Regions from separate parts of the Pseudomonas sp. FP453 genome, predicted to be linked through region 1. Evidence: riboswitches for the same ligand, from Rfam matches in the RefSeq annotation. Region 1 holds a riboswitch; each other region holds the start of a gene.
The links. Region 1 has a riboswitch for cobalamin ahead of PSH87_RS12115 (CbtB-domain containing protein). Riboswitches for the same ligand answer to the same signal wherever they lie in the genome.
Positions count from the first base shown of each region.

Region 1 (5,293 bases):
CCTTTGACGCGCAGGATGCCGTGTTGCACCACCAGTTGGGTCAGGGCGTCGAGCAGCAGGGCTTCGTCGGCTTGCGGCAGGTCGATGGAGATCGAATCGAAGGCGTCGTGATCGTGATCGTCTTCACCTTCGTGGTGGTGATCGTGATGGCTGTGGCGACCGTCGATGTGCTCCTCGGAGCCGGCGCCAAGGCCGATCAGCACGTCCAGCGGCAGGCGACCGCTGCTGGCCTCGATGATCTTGACCGCAGGCGGCAGCTCTTCGGCGACTTCCAGGCGTACGCGGGCCAGGTCTTCGGCGCTGATCAGGTCGGATTTGTTGAGGATCACCAGGTCGGCGCTGGCCAGTTGGTCGGCGAACAGCTCGTGCAGTGGCGATTCGTGGTCCAGGTTCGGGTCGAGTTTGCGCTGGGCGTCGACTTGGTCCGGGAATGCGGCGAAGGTGCCGGCGGCCACGGCCGGGCTGTCGACCACGGTGATCACCGCGTCAACCGTGCAGGCGCTGCGGATTTCCGGCCACTGGAAGGCTTGTACCAGCGGTTTTGGCAGGGCCAGGCCGGAGGTTTCGATGAGGATGTGGTCGAGGTCGCCGCGACGGGCGACCAATTCGCGCATCACCGGGAAGAACTCTTCCTGCACGGTGCAGCACAGGCAGCCGTTGGCCAGCTCATACACGCGGCCGTTGGCTTCTTCCTCGGTGCAACCGATGGAGCACTGCTTGAGGATTTCACCGTCAATGCCCAACTCGCCGAATTCGTTGACGATCACGGCGATGCGTCGGCCCTGGGCGTTGTCGAGCATATGGCGCAGCAAGGTGGTCTTGCCCGAGCCGAGGAAGCCGGTAACGATGGTGACGGGGAGTTTGGCCAGTGTTTTCATCGGATGCCCTTGGGGGCGGGCATACGGGACGATAGGCCCTGCGACGGTGCGCAGCAGCGGATTTCGTCACCGGATCACCCCGCCCGGTTGAATTGAAAAATCGGTTGCGAGGCAGGTCTCCTGGCTTGGGGCTTGCCGGTCTTGCGACCGGCGCTGATTGCGCCTTCCCGCCGGTTTGGCAGTGGCGTGGCAGTCAGATGAACCCTTTACAGTTGCGGGGGCAGCCGCGGCTTGGACCGCGTTCCCTTCTTAGCTTCGGCCTAGGCTGAAGAACCTCGAGGGTGCAAGGCTACGCAGTGCTTGGGGGATGGTCAATGATGGGGTTGGGTTGGTTTGGCTTGTGTACATATCCGTTGCTGCGGTAACGGCGGCTCAGGGTTCCGCCCTTACGGCGGGTCACTTTTGGAAAAGAGCCCCAAAAGTAACCAAAAGGGCTCTTGCCCCAACACTCGGCACCTCGCCTAGGCTCGGTGTGCCCGTAATCCGACATGGATTTGGGGGGGCGCCTAAGATCAAAATCAAAAGCAAAAGCGAGGCGGCCTAGTAGCCGACCTGATCGATGAAGCGTACGCGTTCCCCTGTGGGAGCTGGCTTGCCTGCGATGGCATCAACTGGGTGTGCCTGATGTACCGAGGTGTCTGCATCGCAGGCAAGCCAGCTCCCACAGTTGCCAGTTCCCACAGTTGTTACTTTGGGGCTTTTCCAAAGTGACCCGCCGTAAGGGCGGACCCCAAGTGGCCGTTACCTAAAAAACGGATATGTACACCACCAAAGCCAAAACCCACATCCCAATTGACTCCCCTCCCACCCCCATGCTCTCCTACACATCTTGTTTCGGGTGCCCTGCAAAGGGTGAAACGGGAAACCGGTGCGTCATAGCGATATGACCAGTCCGGTGCTGCCCCCGCAACGGTAAGCGAGCGAAACGTCATATCCACTGTGCCAGACAGCATGGGAAGGCGACGTTTTCAGGCATTGAGCCCCTCGCAAGCCCGGAGACCGGCCCGAAAAAATCAGATAACAAACCCGCGGTGGGCGGGCGCTGTTCAGAACCCTGCGTGCCTGGCTCGCGGGGTTTTCATGCGCTCGCTTCACCCTGACACCTGAAAGGGACGCGCCATGTCGATCATCAGCAGCACCTCGCACTCCACCAGCAGCACCTCTACCCTGAGCCAACGCCTGACCGCCGCCATCGGTGCGTCGATCCTCGGCGCGTGCCTGGTGTATTTCGCCGGTTTCTCCCATATCGAGGCCGTGCATAACGCCGCCCACGATACCCGCCACAGCGCCGCGTTCCCGTGCCACTGAGACCTGCCGACATGATCAAGCGTATTGCGCAAACCGCAGGTTTCACCGGCCTTGCGGCCGCCCTGCTGCTGACCCTGCTGCAAAGCTTCTGGGTCGCCCCGCTGATTTTGCAGGCGGAAACCTTTGAAAAAGCCCCGGCCGCCACCGAAGTGGCGCATGAACACGCCGCGGGGGCTGCCGCCCATACCCATGACGCCGAAGCCTGGGAGCCGGAAGACGGCTGGCAGCGCGTGCTGTCCACCACGGGTGGCAACCTGGTGGTCGCCGTCGGCTTTGCGCTGATGCTGGCCGGCCTGTACACCCTGCGTGCACCGACCCGCACGGCCCAGGGGCTGCTGTGGGGGCTGGCCGGTTATGCAACCTTCGTGCTGGCGCCGACCCTGGGCCTGCCACCTGAGTTGCCAGGCACGGCGGCCGCTGATCTCGCGCTGCGCCAGACCTGGTGGATCGGTACCGCCGCGTCCACCGCAGCCGGTATCGCGCTGATCGTATTCGGGCGCAACTGGCTGCTCAAGGCACTAGGCGCAGCGATCCTGGCAGTGCCCCATGTGATTGGCGCACCACAACCGGAAGTGCATTCGATGCTCGCACCGGAAGCCCTGGAAGCGCAGTTCAAGATCGCTTCGCAGCTGACCAACGTCGCCTTCTGGCTGGCTTTGGGCCTGATCAGCGCCTGGCTGTTCCGCCGCAACCGCAGCGATCAATACTCGGCATGACCCTGGTAGTCGGCCTGGGTTGCCAGCGGGGTTGTGAGGTTCAGACCCTGCTGGGCCTGCTTGACTCCGCCCTCGCCGAGGGCGGTATCGAGCGTCACCGCATCACCGCGTTGGCGAGTATCGACCGCAAAAGCGATGAGCCCGGATTGCTGGCCCTGGCCGCAGCGTTGAAGCTACCCCTGCACTGTTTCACCGCGCCGCAGTTGGCAATATATGCCGACCGCTTGAGCCACAAATCCGTCGTCGCCTTCACCCATACCGGTTGTTACGGCATTGCCGAAAGCGCCGCGCTGGCCGTGGCAGAACACCTCGCCGGCAGCCCTGCCCGCCTGCTGATCACCCGCCAAAAAACCACCCAGGCGACCTTTGCCTTGGCGTGCGCTGACTAAAAACCCGATAATTGCCCTTCTCGATCATGAGCAATCTTCATGCTCGCCCGCTTTTCAACAGGAATCTCCCATGACCGTCTACTTCATCGGCGCAGGCCCCGGCGACCCGGAATTGATCACCGTCAAAGGCCAGCGGCTGATCCGCAGTTGCCCGGTGATCATCTATGCGGGCTCGCTGGTACCTGCGGCGGTACTGGCAGGCCATCAGGCGGAAACCCTGGTCAACAGCGCCGAACTGCACCTGGAACAGATCATCGATTTGATCAAGGCGGCCCATGCAAACGGCCAGGATGTGGCACGCGTGCACTCCGGCGATCCGAGCCTGTACGGGGCGATTGGCGAGCAGATCCGTCATTTGCGCGAGTTGGGCATCCCCTTTCAGATCATCCCCGGCGTAACGGCCGTTGCCGCCTGCGCGGCGCTGCTGGAGGCAGAACTGACCCTGCCGGATATCGCCCAGAGCGTGATCCTGACCCGCTATGCCGACAAAACCAGCATGCCGGCCGGTGAGGATTTTGCCAGCCTGGCCCGCCACGGCACGACCATGGCGATTCACCTCGGGGTCAACCATCTGGAAAAAATCGTTGCCGAACTGCTGCCGCACTATGGCGCCGATTGCCCGATTGCCGTGGTGCATCGGGCGACGTGGCCGGATCAGGATTGGGCGGTTGGCACGTTGAGCGATATTGCCGAGAAGGTAGCGGCCAAGGGGTTTCGGCGCACGGCGTTGATCGTGGTGGGCAGGGTGTTGGCCAGTGACAGCTTCAGTGAATCGTCGCTGTACCGGGCAGGCCACGCGCACCTTTACCGCCCCTGAGCCTATCCAGAGATCAATGCAAAACCCTGTGGGAGCCGGGCTTGCCCGCGATGGCGGTGTGCCAGGCAGTACATGTGTCTGCTGATGCACCGCTATCGCAGGCAAGCCAGCTCCCACAGTTGATCTTCTTCGTTAGGTAGATAGCGCAAGACATTGAAAAATAAACATAAAAAAACGGCGCTCACGGGGCGCCGTTTTTTCTTCGCAGTGAACGCCTTACTCAGTAGTAGGCGTTTTCTTTCTGCGTGTGGTCGGTCACGTCACGCACACCCTTGAGCTCCGGAATACGCTCCAGCAGGGTGCGCTCGATGCCTTCGCGCAGGGTCACGTCCGCCTGGCCGCAGCCCTGGCAGCCGCCGCCGAACTTGAGCACGGCAATGCCGTCGTCCACGACGTCGATCAGGCTGACCTGGCCGCCGTGGCTGGCCAAACCTGGGTTGATCTCGGTTTGCAGGTAGTAGTTGATGCGCTCGTTCACCGGGCTGTCGGCGTTGACGTTTGGCACCTTGGCGTTGGGCGCCTTGATGGTCAACTGGCCGCCCATGCGATCGGTGGCGTAGTCAACCACAGCGTCATCCAGGAAGGCTTCGCTGAAGGCGTCGATGTAGGCGGTGAAGCTTTTCAGCCCCAGCGCGGTGTCTTCAGGTTTCTCTTCCCCCGGCTTGCAGTAGGCAATGCACGTCTCGGCGTACTGGGTGCCAGGCTGGGTGATAAAGACGCGGATGCCGATACCCGGGGTGTTCTGCTTGGACAGCAGGTCAGCCAGGTAATCGTGGGCGGCGTCGGTAATGGTTATGGCAGTCATGGAAACTCCTCACAGGCTTGCCGGCAGTTTACGCCAAAATATTACGCAGGTACAAAGTCCTAGTATTTTTGTCGGGAAAGGGCAGTCGACTCATCGACACCCAGCCAGCGTTGGAACCCGCGATACGTGCGTTTCTCCAACCACTCGTAGCTCAAAAATGCGCCAAACGCCGTCACCAGGAGGCAAAACGGCAGGACCGCATAGGGATCTATGCCCGTGCGCTCAACGACCCACCGACCAGCGCACAACACCAGCACGTGGATCAAATACACTGAATAGGAGCAGTCCCCGAGCCGCTTCAAAAAGCGCAAATCCTTGAAGTAAGGCTCCAGCGTCACGCAACTGATGACCAATAACGCGCTTGGCACTCCCCACTCCAA
Region 1 covers NZ_CP117435.1:2,693,043-2,698,335, reverse strand. The annotation lists gene cobW (cobalamin biosynthesis protein CobW) at 1-878, opposite strand, end outside; cobalamin riboswitch at 971-1,171, opposite strand; cobalamin riboswitch at 1,698-1,901, shown strand; gene PSH87_RS12115 (CbtB-domain containing protein) at 1,998-2,186, shown strand; gene PSH87_RS12110 (CbtA family protein) at 2,198-2,902, shown strand; gene PSH87_RS12105 (cobalamin biosynthesis protein) at 2,899-3,291, shown strand; gene cobM (precorrin-4 C(11)-methyltransferase) at 3,362-4,108, shown strand; gene nfuA (Fe-S biogenesis protein NfuA) at 4,329-4,913, opposite strand; gene PSH87_RS12090 (acyltransferase) at 4,973-5,293, opposite strand, start outside.

Region 2 (5,293 bases), 1.7 Mb from region 1:
CGTCCTGGCCGACAGCATCCTCGAACGCGGCATGTCCCTGATCGGTACCCGTTACCGTTTCGGCGGTACCTCTGAAGCCGGTTTCGACTGCAGCGGTTTCATCGGCTACCTGTTTCGTGAAGAAGCGGGCATGAACCTGCCACGCTCCACTCGCGAGATGATCAACGTGAATGCACCGTTGGTCGCGCGCAACAACCTCAAGCCCGGTGATCTGCTTTTCTTCAGTACGGCTGGCCGTGGTCGCGTAAGCCATGCCGGTATCTACCTGGGCGATAACCAGTTTATCCACTCCAGCAGCCGTCGCAGTGGCGGTGTTCGCGTCGACAACCTGGGCGACAGCTACTGGAGCAAAACCTTCATCGAAGCCAAGCGCGCACTCGCCATGGCCCCGACCACGGTTACCGCTAGCAAGTAAACTTAAAGTGATACTTGAAGTTTGACGTGTAAGCGCTAGAATCCCTGGACATTGTTGTAATCCGTACGCGCGAGCTTGCTTGCGCGTTCTGGTTTTCAGCGTTCGGCAGCGAAAGCCGCATCCAGACCAGGATTGTTCTGCACATGTCGACCTCGGCCCGCCTGATCCTCATTGTCTGCGCCGCGCTGCTCAGCGCCTGCGCCAGCCGTCCACCGCCTGCACCCGTCGCGGTGAAGCCCAAGCCGGTGTTCAACTACGCCACCCAGAATTTCTCGCCGGCTGCCGAAGACGTGCTCTTTCGCGCGCTGGGCCTGGTCGGCACGCCTTATCGTTGGGGCGGCAACACGCCGGATTCGGGCTTTGATTGCAGCGGCCTGATCGGCTTTGTGTTTCGCGACGCCGCCGGCATCTCCTTGCCGCGTACTACCCGTGAACTGATCGTGATGCGGGCGCAGGATGTCAGTGAGCAGAACCTGCAAACCGGTGATCTGTTGTTCTTCGCTACAGGCGGCGGTTCGCAGGTCAGCCATGCCGGGATCTACGTGGGCGAGGGCCGCTTCGTACACGCGCCGCAAACCGGCGGTACGGTGAAGCTGGACACCTTGTCCAAGGCGTATTGGCAGAATGCTTATCTGAGTGCCAAGCGCGTGTTGCCAGGGAATCTGGCGCGTAATCCCTGAATTGAATGCAGAGCTAACTGTGGGAGCGGGCTTGCCCGCGATTGCGGTGTGTCAGTCATGCATCAGTTGACTGACACTCCCTCATCGCGGGCAAGCCCGCTCCCACATTGGATTTGTGTTGGTCTGAAGCCTACCTACTTAGCCGCCGACACCCGCCACACCTTATTCCCCACATCATCCGCCACCAACACCCCGCCTTGCTGATCAACCACCACACCCACCGGCCGGCCCATGGCTTTCTCGTCCTTGTCGAGGAACCCGGTCAGCACATCCACCGGCTGCCCCTTGGGCTGGCCAGCCTCGAACGGCACGAAGATCACCTTGTAGCCACTGTGGGGCTTGCGGTTCCACGAGCCATGCTGGCCGATGAAAGCGCCATCAGTGAACGGCGCTGGCAGTTTGCTGCCCTCGGCAAACGTCAGGCCCAGCGAGGCGGTGTGTGGGCCCACGGCGTAGTCCGGCGCAATCGCCTTGGCCACCAGGTCGAGGTTTTGCGGGTTGACCCGCACATCCACATGCTGCCCGTAGTAGCTGAATGGCCAGCCATAGAAGGCGCCATCCTGCACCGAGGTGATGTAGTCCGGCACCAGGTCGCTGCCGATCTCATCGCGTTCGTTCACCGCCGTCCACAGCTTGCCGCTTTGCGGTTCCCAGGCCATGCCGTTGGGGTTGCGCAGGCCCGAGGCGAAGATGCGGTGCTGGCCGCTGGCGCGGTCCACTTCCCAGATCGCCGCCCGGCCTTCTTCTGCCTGCAGGCCGTTTTCACCGACGTTGCTGTTGGAGCCAACGCTCACATACAGCTTGCTGCCGTCCTTGCTCGCCACCACGTTTTTGGTCCAGTGGTGGTTGATGCTGCCGCCGGGGAGGTCGACGACCTTGGTCCCGGCGTCCTTGATCGTGGTTTCACCCGGCTGGTAGGGGAAGCGCAGCAGCTTGTCCGAGTCGGCTACATACAGGTCATTGCCCACCAGGGCCATGCCGAACGGCGAATTGAGATTGGCCAGAAACACCGTGCGGGTCTCGGCGATGCCATCGTGGTCGGCGTCGCGCAGCAGCGTGATGCGGTTCGGGCTAGGCACGCCAGCACCGGCTCGGCCCATGACCTTTTCCATCACCCAGCCGCGAATGCCCTTTGAATCATCGGGTTTGGGCGGCGCATTGGTTTCTGCCACCAGCACGTCGCCATTGGGTAGCACATACAGCCAGCGCGGGTGGTCCAGTCCTTCGGCAAACGCCGCCACCTGAGTCCCGGCAGCCGCGGTGGGTTTCGCGCCCTCAGGCCAGCCGATGGCCGGCGCGATGTTGACCGTGGGGATCAGGGTCTTGTTCGGCTCCGGGAGCTTGGGGGAAGGCCCGGTGCCGTCAGACACTTGCAGGGTCGAACTTTCACCGCAGGCGACGAGGGCGCCTGCGCACATGATCAGTAGGGCAAGTCGGGTCTTGTGCATGTTTTTCTCCTGGATACCTGTAAGGGTAGAGGCGCGCGGCGGTCCGATGGTTCAAGTGCGCAGCCGGCTTTAATTGACGCTCCACCCCCAACCCTCTACCCTTCGCGACTTGTTCCAGGTGCTCTGTGACCCATGGGTCGACGGAGTGAAACAGGGAAGCCGGTGAGCGAGCGCACTTGTCCACAGTGTTGCCGCAATTCCGGCGCTGCCCCCGCAACGGTAAATGAGTCAAGACCCTGCTTTTGCCACTGTATCGCCCCGCGATATGGGAAGGCGCAGTGTCGGCAAGCGCGCCACTCATGAGCCCGGAGACCGGCCTGCAACATCCAACAGCATCACGGTGGGCGATGCTTGGCTGTCTGTTTTTTCTTTTTCCTGCCCGCCGTTTTTGTCCAGCCCCAACGGAGAGCTGCCATGACCGATTCCCCCGACCGCGACGAACGCCACCTGGCGCGCATGCTGCGCAAAAAAGCCGTGATCGACGAGCGCATCGCCAATTCCCCCAACGAGTGCGGCCTGCTGCTGGTGCTGACCGGCAACGGCAAAGGCAAAAGCAGTTCCGCGTTCGGCATGCTCGCCCGCGCCATGGGCCACGGTATGCAGTGCGGTGTGGTGCAGTTCATCAAGGGGCGTAACAGCACCGGCGAAGAGCTGTTCTTCCGCCGTTTCCCCGAGCAAGTGCGCTTCCACGTCATGGGCGAAGGCTTCACCTGGGAAACCCAGGACCGCCAGCGCGACATCGCCGCCGCCGAAGCCGCGTGGGAAGTTTCCCGCGAACTGCTGCAAGACCCGTCCATTGGCCTTGTCGTCCTCGATGAACTGAATATTGCCCTCAAGCACGGCTACCTCGACCTCGACCAAGTGCTCAGCGACCTGCAAGCGCGCCCGCCGATGCAGCACGTGGTGGTCACCGGCCGTGGCGCCAAGCCTGAGCTGATTGAAATGGGCGACACCGTCACCGAAATGGGCATGCTCAAGCACGCGTTCCAGGCCGGTATCAAGGCACAGAAGGGCGTCGAACTTTGAATCAGCCCCGTCATTGCCCGGCCGTATTGATCGCCGCACCGGCGTCCGGCCAGGGCAAAACCACCGTCACCGCTGCGCTCGCCCGTTTGCACCGCAACCTGGGGCGCAAGGTGCGCGTGTTCAAATGCGGGCCGGACTTTCTCGACCCGATGATCCACGAGCGCGCCAGCGGTGCGCCGGTGTATCAGTTGGACATGTGGATGGTGGGCGAGCAGGAAAGTCGCCGCCTGTTGTGGGAAGCTGCTGGCGAGGCCGACCTGATCCTCATCGAAGGCGTCATGGGCCTGTTCGACGGCACTCCGTCCAGCGCTGACCTGGCCCGCCACTTCGGCGTGCCGGTACTCGGCGTGATCGACGGCACCGCCATGGCCCAGACGTTTGGCGCATTGGCCCTGGGCCTGGCGCGTTATCAGCCGGACCTGCCGTTCGCCGGCGTGCTGGCCAACCGCGTCGGCACCCTGCGCCATGCGCAACTGCTCGAAGGCAGCCTCACCGAAGGCCTGCGCTGGTACGGCGCCTTGTCCCGCGAGACCGGCATCGAATTGCCAAGCCGTCACCTGGGCCTGGTGCAAGCCAGCGAACTGAATGACCTCGACGTACGCCTCGACGCCGCCGCCCAAGCCTTGGGCAGCAGCTGCGAAGTCGCCTTGCCGCCGCCAGTGACCTTCGCTGCGCCGGAAGTGATCGCCGCCGAGCCGCTGCTCGACGGTGTGCGCATCGCCGTGGCCCGCGACGAAGCCTTCGCCTTTACCTACGGCGCCAGCCTCGACCTGTTGCGGGCGATGGGCGCCGAGTTGCACTTCTTCTCGCCGATCCATGATCGTGAATTGCCTGACGTAGACAGTCTCTATCTGCCGGGCGGCTACCCGGAATTGCATCACCAGGCGTTGTCGGAAAACACCGCGATGCTCGACGCAATCCGCGCCCACCACGCCGCCGGCAAACCGTTGCTCGCCGAGTGCGGCGGCATGTTGTACCTGCTGGACTCGCTGACTGATGTGGATGGCAATCGCGCTGAACTGCTCGGTCTGCTGCAGGGTGATGCGGTGATGCAGAAGAAATTGGCCGCCCTGGCCCTGCAAAATGTCGAGTTGCCGGAAGGTGTACTGCGTGGGCATACCTATCACCACTCCCTGACCAGCACCGACTGCACGCCGATTGCCCGTGGCGTGAGCCCCAATGGCGGGCGGGGTGCCGAGGCGGTTTACCGACAGGGGCGGATGACGGCTTCCTACGTGCACTTTTACTTTCCGTCGAATCCGGCGGCGGTGGCTGCATTGTTTGCGCCAGACCGGGAGGGCGCCATCGCAGGCAAGCCAGCTCCCACATCGACCGCGTCCGCCGATCCAAATAAGGGAGGCAAGCCAGCCCCCACCTCGACAGTGTTCGCAGATCCAAATGTGGGAGCGGGCTTGCCCGCGATAGGGCCATGACCGACAACGCCTTCCCCCAAGCCGACCGCGACGCCGTCTACCGCGCCATCGCCGAACGCCGCGACATGCGCCACTTCACCGGCGGCACGGTGGCCCCCGAACTGCTGCACCGCCTGCTCCAGGCCGCCCACCAGGCGCCCAGTGTCGGCCTGATGCAACCCTGGCGCTTCATCCGCATCAGCGACCGCCACCTGCGTGGGCAAATTCAGCAACTGGTGGAAGAAGAACGCATCCGCACCGCCGAAGCGTTGGGCGAACGCTCCGACGACTTCATGAAGCTCAAGGTCGAAG
Region 2 covers NZ_CP117435.1:4,439,772-4,445,064, reverse strand. The annotation lists gene PSH87_RS20120 (C40 family peptidase) at 1-415, shown strand, start outside; gene PSH87_RS20115 (C40 family peptidase) at 559-1,095, shown strand; gene PSH87_RS20110 (sorbosone dehydrogenase family protein) at 1,230-2,543, opposite strand; cobalamin riboswitch at 2,643-2,879, shown strand; gene cobO (cob(I)yrinic acid a,c-diamide adenosyltransferase) at 2,958-3,569, shown strand; gene PSH87_RS20100 (cobyrinate a,c-diamide synthase) at 3,566-5,002, shown strand; gene bluB (5,6-dimethylbenzimidazole synthase) at 4,999-5,293, shown strand, end outside.
Region 2: linked by a shared signal. The riboswitch ahead of cobO (cob(I)yrinic acid a,c-diamide adenosyltransferase) and the one ahead of PSH87_RS12115 (CbtB-domain containing protein) in region 1 are both predicted to bind cobalamin.

Region 3 (5,293 bases), 1.5 Mb from region 1:
AGGGCCACGGCGTCGAACACGCGGATGGCGTCGTCGGTGTCGGCTTGTTGTTCGACCACCGCCAGTTGCTGCGCGATGGCGCGGCGGGACAGCTCACCCAGGCGTTGGCCGCCCAGGCGCACTTCGCCGTATGCAGGCGTGCGCAACCCGGCCAGCAGCTTGAGCAAGGTGGATTTACCGGAGCCGTTCGGCCCGACGATGCCGAGGGTTTCTCCCTGCGCCACGTCCAGATGAATATCGCGCAGCAACTCGGCGTCACGCACCTTGAAGCCCAGGCCGCGGCAACTGAGCATGCTCATCGTGCGTTCCTCCGCCCAATCAAGATCAGCGCAAACACCGGTGCGCCGACCAGCGCGGTGACCACGCCGACCGGAATCACCTGGCCCTTGATCAAGGTGCGCGACAGCACATCCGCCGCAATCAAGAACAACGCACCGCCCAGCGCGCTGGCCGGCAGCAAGCGCGAATGCCCGGTGCCCAGCAACAGGCGCACCGCGTGGGGAATCACCAGCCCGACAAAACCGATGGAGCCGACAATCGACACCATCACCGCCGTCACCAGCGCCGCGCAGCCCACCAGCACAAACTGCACGCGCCGCACCGGGATGCCGAGGGACGCCGCCGAATCGCTGCCAAAGGTGAACGCATCCAGCGCGCGGCGATGCCACAGGCACACCGCCAAACCCACGAGCGCCACCGGCACCGCCAGCCATACCGACGGCCAGCGCACGCCGCTGAGGTTGCCCAGCAACCAGAACATGATGCCGCGCGCCTGTTCGGAGCTGGCGGATTTGGTGATGAGGAACGCGGTCAGCGCATTGAACAGCTGCGAACCGGCAATGCCGGCGAGGATGATCTGCCCGGTGCCGCTGGACGAGCCGCTGGCCCGCGCGAGCAAAATCACCAGGGCGAACGCGGCCATCGCGCCGACAAACGCGCCGGCCGACAACGAGATCAAACCACCGCCCACGCCAATCAACGCCACCAATACCGCCCCGGTCGAGGCACCGGCACTGATGCCCAGCAGGTAGGGGTCGGCCAATGGGTTGCGCAGCAGCGACTGCAAGATCACCCCGCAGGTCGCCAGCCCGGCGCCGCACGCGGCGGCAACCAGGGCGCGGGTCAGGCGGTAGTTCCAGACCACGCCTTCGTCGATGGGGTCCAGCACGTAGCCGGCGCCCCACAGTTTATTGGCCAGCACCTGGAGCACGACCTGCGGCGAGATGGCGGTTTCGCCGATGGCCACGCCGGCGAGTACGGCGAGCAACAGCAGGGCCAGGGCGATCAGGGGACGGATCATTGCGGCAGGTCGTAGCCGTCGATGGCCGTGGCCAGTTGTTCCAGGCCATCGAACATGCGGATGCTGGCCTGCAACGCCAGGGCGTCGAGGATGATGATGCGGTTGTTTTTCACTGCGTCCATATTGCGCGTGACCGGGTCGCTGCGCAGGAAGGCGAGTTTCTTCTCGTGGTCGTCGGCGGGGTAGCGGCGACGGTCCATGCGGGCGATGACGAGGAAGGTCGGGTTGGCCTTGGCGATGGTTTCCCAGCCGACGGCGGGCCATTCTTCATCGGACTGCACCACGTTATGCAAACCGAGGGTTTGCAGCATGAATTCGGGGATGCCCTTGTGGCCGGCCACGTAGGGATCGCTGGCCATCTCGGCGCTGGAGAACCACACCAGCGCGCTGGCCTGCTTGAGGCCCTTGCTCTGCACGGTGGCGACGGACTTGGCCAGGCGTGCCTTGAGTTCGTCGTTCAGCTGTTGGCCGCGATCCTGGACGTCAAAAATCGCCGCCAGTTGGCTGATGCTTTTATAGATGGTGTCGATGCGAAACGGCTCCAGCCGCGTGCCGTCGGCGCCCACCAGGTTGTCCTTGCCTTCGCAGTCGGAGGGCAGCAGGTAGGTGGGGATTTTCAGTTCGTGAAACTGCTCGCGGGTGCCCACCACGCCCTGCGCGCCGACCACCCACTCCAGTTCGGCGGCCACCAGTTGCGGGCGCTTGGCGATCACCGCTTCGAAGCTCGGCTCGTTATTGGCCAGGCGCTCGATGCCGTTGTTCAGGGTCTTGAACTGCGGCAGTACGTTGTTGAACCACAGCGACGTGCCGACCACTTTCTCGCCCACGCCCAGGGCGTAGAGCATCTCGGTGGCGGCCTGGCCGATGGTCACGCTGCGTGCGGGGGCTTGTTGGAAGCTGAGGCTGCTGCCGCAGTTTTCCAGCGACAGCGGGTAGTGGGTCGGCGCGGCGTGGGCCAGGGCACAGAAACCCAGGCCGGTGAGCAGGGCGGTAACGCGTGGCAGCATGGGGCAATCTCCGTTGGGACCGTACAGTGGACTGGGGAGGTACGGTAGTGGAAATACACCCACGAACACGGCCGCCGGGGCCGCGCAAGGATGTCCTTCCCGGACACCCCGCCGGTTGGTGATAACGCTGGGCCGGCAGGTCTCCTGACTGGTGCGTCGTCGCCTCGCTCCGGCCTTCCCGGACAGCGTCCAGTGGCAGTGGGGAGCAGGCTCGGCACCTACAGTTGCGGGGGCAGTTCCGATTGGCGCGATGGGGCGCGCTGGGGATTCCCTGTTAGTCCCCTTCGGGAACCGGCGCGCCATGGTAGTCGATCGTGGTGCGAAGGGGGAGTTGCAACGGGGAAATCGCAGAACAAATGCGATCTCTGAGGGAACTGGCTTGTGTGGGAGCTGGCTTGCCTGCGATGGCGGCGGGTCAGCTTGCATCTCTTTAACTGACAGACCGCTATCGCAGGCAAGCCAGCTCCCACAGTTGGACTGTGTTGGTAGGGCTGACAGTGTTCGGACCCAGGTCTCACGGACACAGCCAATCCCTGTGGGAGCTGTCGAGCGCCAGCGAGGCTGCGAAGGCGGCGGCACTGGTTGCCTGGTTTATTTACGATCCAGCCACACAGTCTGCGCATTGCAGAACTCGCGCACGCCGAAGTGCGACAGCTCCCGGCCAAAGCCACTCTTCTTGATCCCGCCAAACGCGACCCGAGGGTCAGAGATGCTGAACGAGTTGACGAAGATCCCACCGGTTTCCAGGCGGTTGGCGATATCGCGGGCTTTCGCCGCATCGGTGGTGAAGATGCTCGCGGTGAGGCCAAACTCGCTGTCATTCGCCAGTGCAACGGCGTGGTCAGCGTCGCGGGCGGTGATGATCGAGGCGACGGGGCCGAACAGTTCCTGTTTGAACGAGGTCATCTGGTCGGTGACGTTGGCCAGTACGGTGGGCTCATAGTAGTTGCCTGCGCCTGGGACCTTATGGCCGCCCAGCAGCAGGGTCGCGCCTTCTTCCAGGGTGGCCTGGACCTGGCCGTGCAGCTCGTCGCGCAGGTCGAAGCGGGCCATCGGGCCGATGTAGGTGCTGGCGTCTGTCGGGTCGCCCATCACCAGCGCGCGGCTGGCTTCGAGGAACTTGGCGGTGAAGGCTTCTGCCACGCCGGCTTCGATGATCAGGCGCTTGGCGGCAGCGCAGACTTGGCCGCTGTTCTGGAAGCGGCCGATCAACGCAGCTTGTACGGCGGCGTCGAGGTCGGCGTCGTTGAGCACGATGAACGGGTCGGAGCCGCCCAGTTCCAGCACGCATTTTTTCAGCGCGGCACCGGCCTGGGAGCCGATGGCGATACCGGCGCGCACGCTGCCGGTGAGGGTGACGGCAGCGATGCGTGGGTCGGCGATGGCTTTGGACACACCGTCCGGAGTCACGTTGAGCACTTCGAACAAACCGTCAGCGAAGCCGGCCTTTTTGAAGGCTTGCAGGATCAGGTAGGCGCTGCCCATCACGTTGGGTGCGTGCTTGAGCACGTAGGTGTTGCCGGCGAGCATGGTCGGCACGGCGCCGCGCAGCACTTGCCAGACCGGGAAGTTCCACGGCATCACGGCGAGGATCGGGCCCAGCGGGCGGTATTCGATCTGGGCGCTGCCGTTGTCCACCAGGGTCGGCTCCGGCGCGAGCATGGCCGGGCCTTGGGCGGCGTACCACTCGCTGAGCTGGGCGCATTTTTCGATTTCGGCACGGGCCTGGGCGATGGGCTTGCCCATTTCCAGGGTGATCATCTGCGCCATGTCTTCGGCTTGCTCGCGCAGGGCGGCGGCCAGGGCCAGCAACAGCTCGGCGCGCTGGCTGACCGGCTGGCGGCGCCAGGTGCGGAAGGCGGTGGTGGAACGGTCGAGGGCGGCGTCCAGCTGCGACTCGCTTTCGTATGGGTAGCTGCCGACGGTTTCGCCGTTGGCCGGGTTGATCGAGAGGGCGTGGGTGGTCGCGTTCATGGCACCGTCCTGCTGAATGAGTAAGTGGGGTTCAGCCTACGGGGCTGGCTCTTTTCTGGAAACTGAATAATATTAAGCAATACGTTCACGATTGGAGAATGACTTGGACCTGGTGCAGCTGGAAATCTTCAAGGCCGTTGCCGAGCAAGGCAGCATCAGCGCCGCCGCGCAGTTGATTCATCGGGTGCCGTCGAACCTGACCACCCGTATCAAGCAACTGGAGCAGGACCTGGGCGTGGAGTTGTTTATCCGCGAGAAGAGCCGCCTGCGTCTGTCGCCAGCGGGCTGGAATTTCCTCGGCTATGCGCGGCGCATCCTCGACCTGGTGCAGGAAGCCCGCGCGACGGTGGCGGGGGAGGAGCCCCAGGGCGCGTTTGCCCTCGGCTCACTGGAAAGCACCGCGGCGGTGCGTATCCCGGCCTTGCTCGCGGCCTACAACCAGAAACACACCAAAGTCGAACTGGACCTGAGCACCGGGCCGTCGGGCACCATGATCGAAGGCGTGCTGTCGGGGCGCCTGGCGGCGGCGTTTGTCGATGGGCCGGTGTTGCATGCAACGCTGGAAGGCGTGGCGGTGTTTGAGGAAGAGATGGTGGTGATCGCGCCGCTGCATCACGCGCCCATCACCCGGGGCCAGGATGTGAATGGCGAGAACATCTACACCTTTCGCTCGAACTGCTCGTACCGGCACCACTTTGAGCGCTGGTTCTCCCAGGATGGCGCAGTGCCGGGCAAGATCTTCGAGATCGAGTCGTACCACGGCATGCTCGCCTGCGTCAGCGCCGGCGCGGGCTTGGCCCTGATGCCGCGCAGCATGCTGGAAAGCATGCCGGGGTTTGCGGCGGTGAGCGTGTGGCCGTTGATGGACAGCTTTCGGGTGTTGCACACCTGGCTGATCTGGCGGCGGGGGACGGTGTCGCAGAGCCTGAACAGCTTTGTGAAGCTGCTGGAAGAACGCGTTCTAGAGCCAACATAGATCAAGTGTGGGAGCTGGCTTGCCTGCGATGGCATC
Region 3 covers NZ_CP117435.1:4,166,097-4,171,389, reverse strand. The annotation lists gene PSH87_RS18865 (ABC transporter ATP-binding protein) at 1-299, opposite strand, end outside; gene PSH87_RS18860 (iron ABC transporter permease) at 296-1,300, opposite strand; gene PSH87_RS18855 (ABC transporter substrate-binding protein) at 1,297-2,307, opposite strand; cobalamin riboswitch at 2,424-2,618, opposite strand; gene PSH87_RS18850 (aldehyde dehydrogenase family protein) at 2,899-4,281, opposite strand; gene PSH87_RS18845 (LysR family transcriptional regulator) at 4,385-5,257, shown strand.
Region 3: linked by a shared signal. The riboswitch ahead of PSH87_RS18855 (ABC transporter substrate-binding protein) and the one ahead of PSH87_RS12115 (CbtB-domain containing protein) in region 1 are both predicted to bind cobalamin.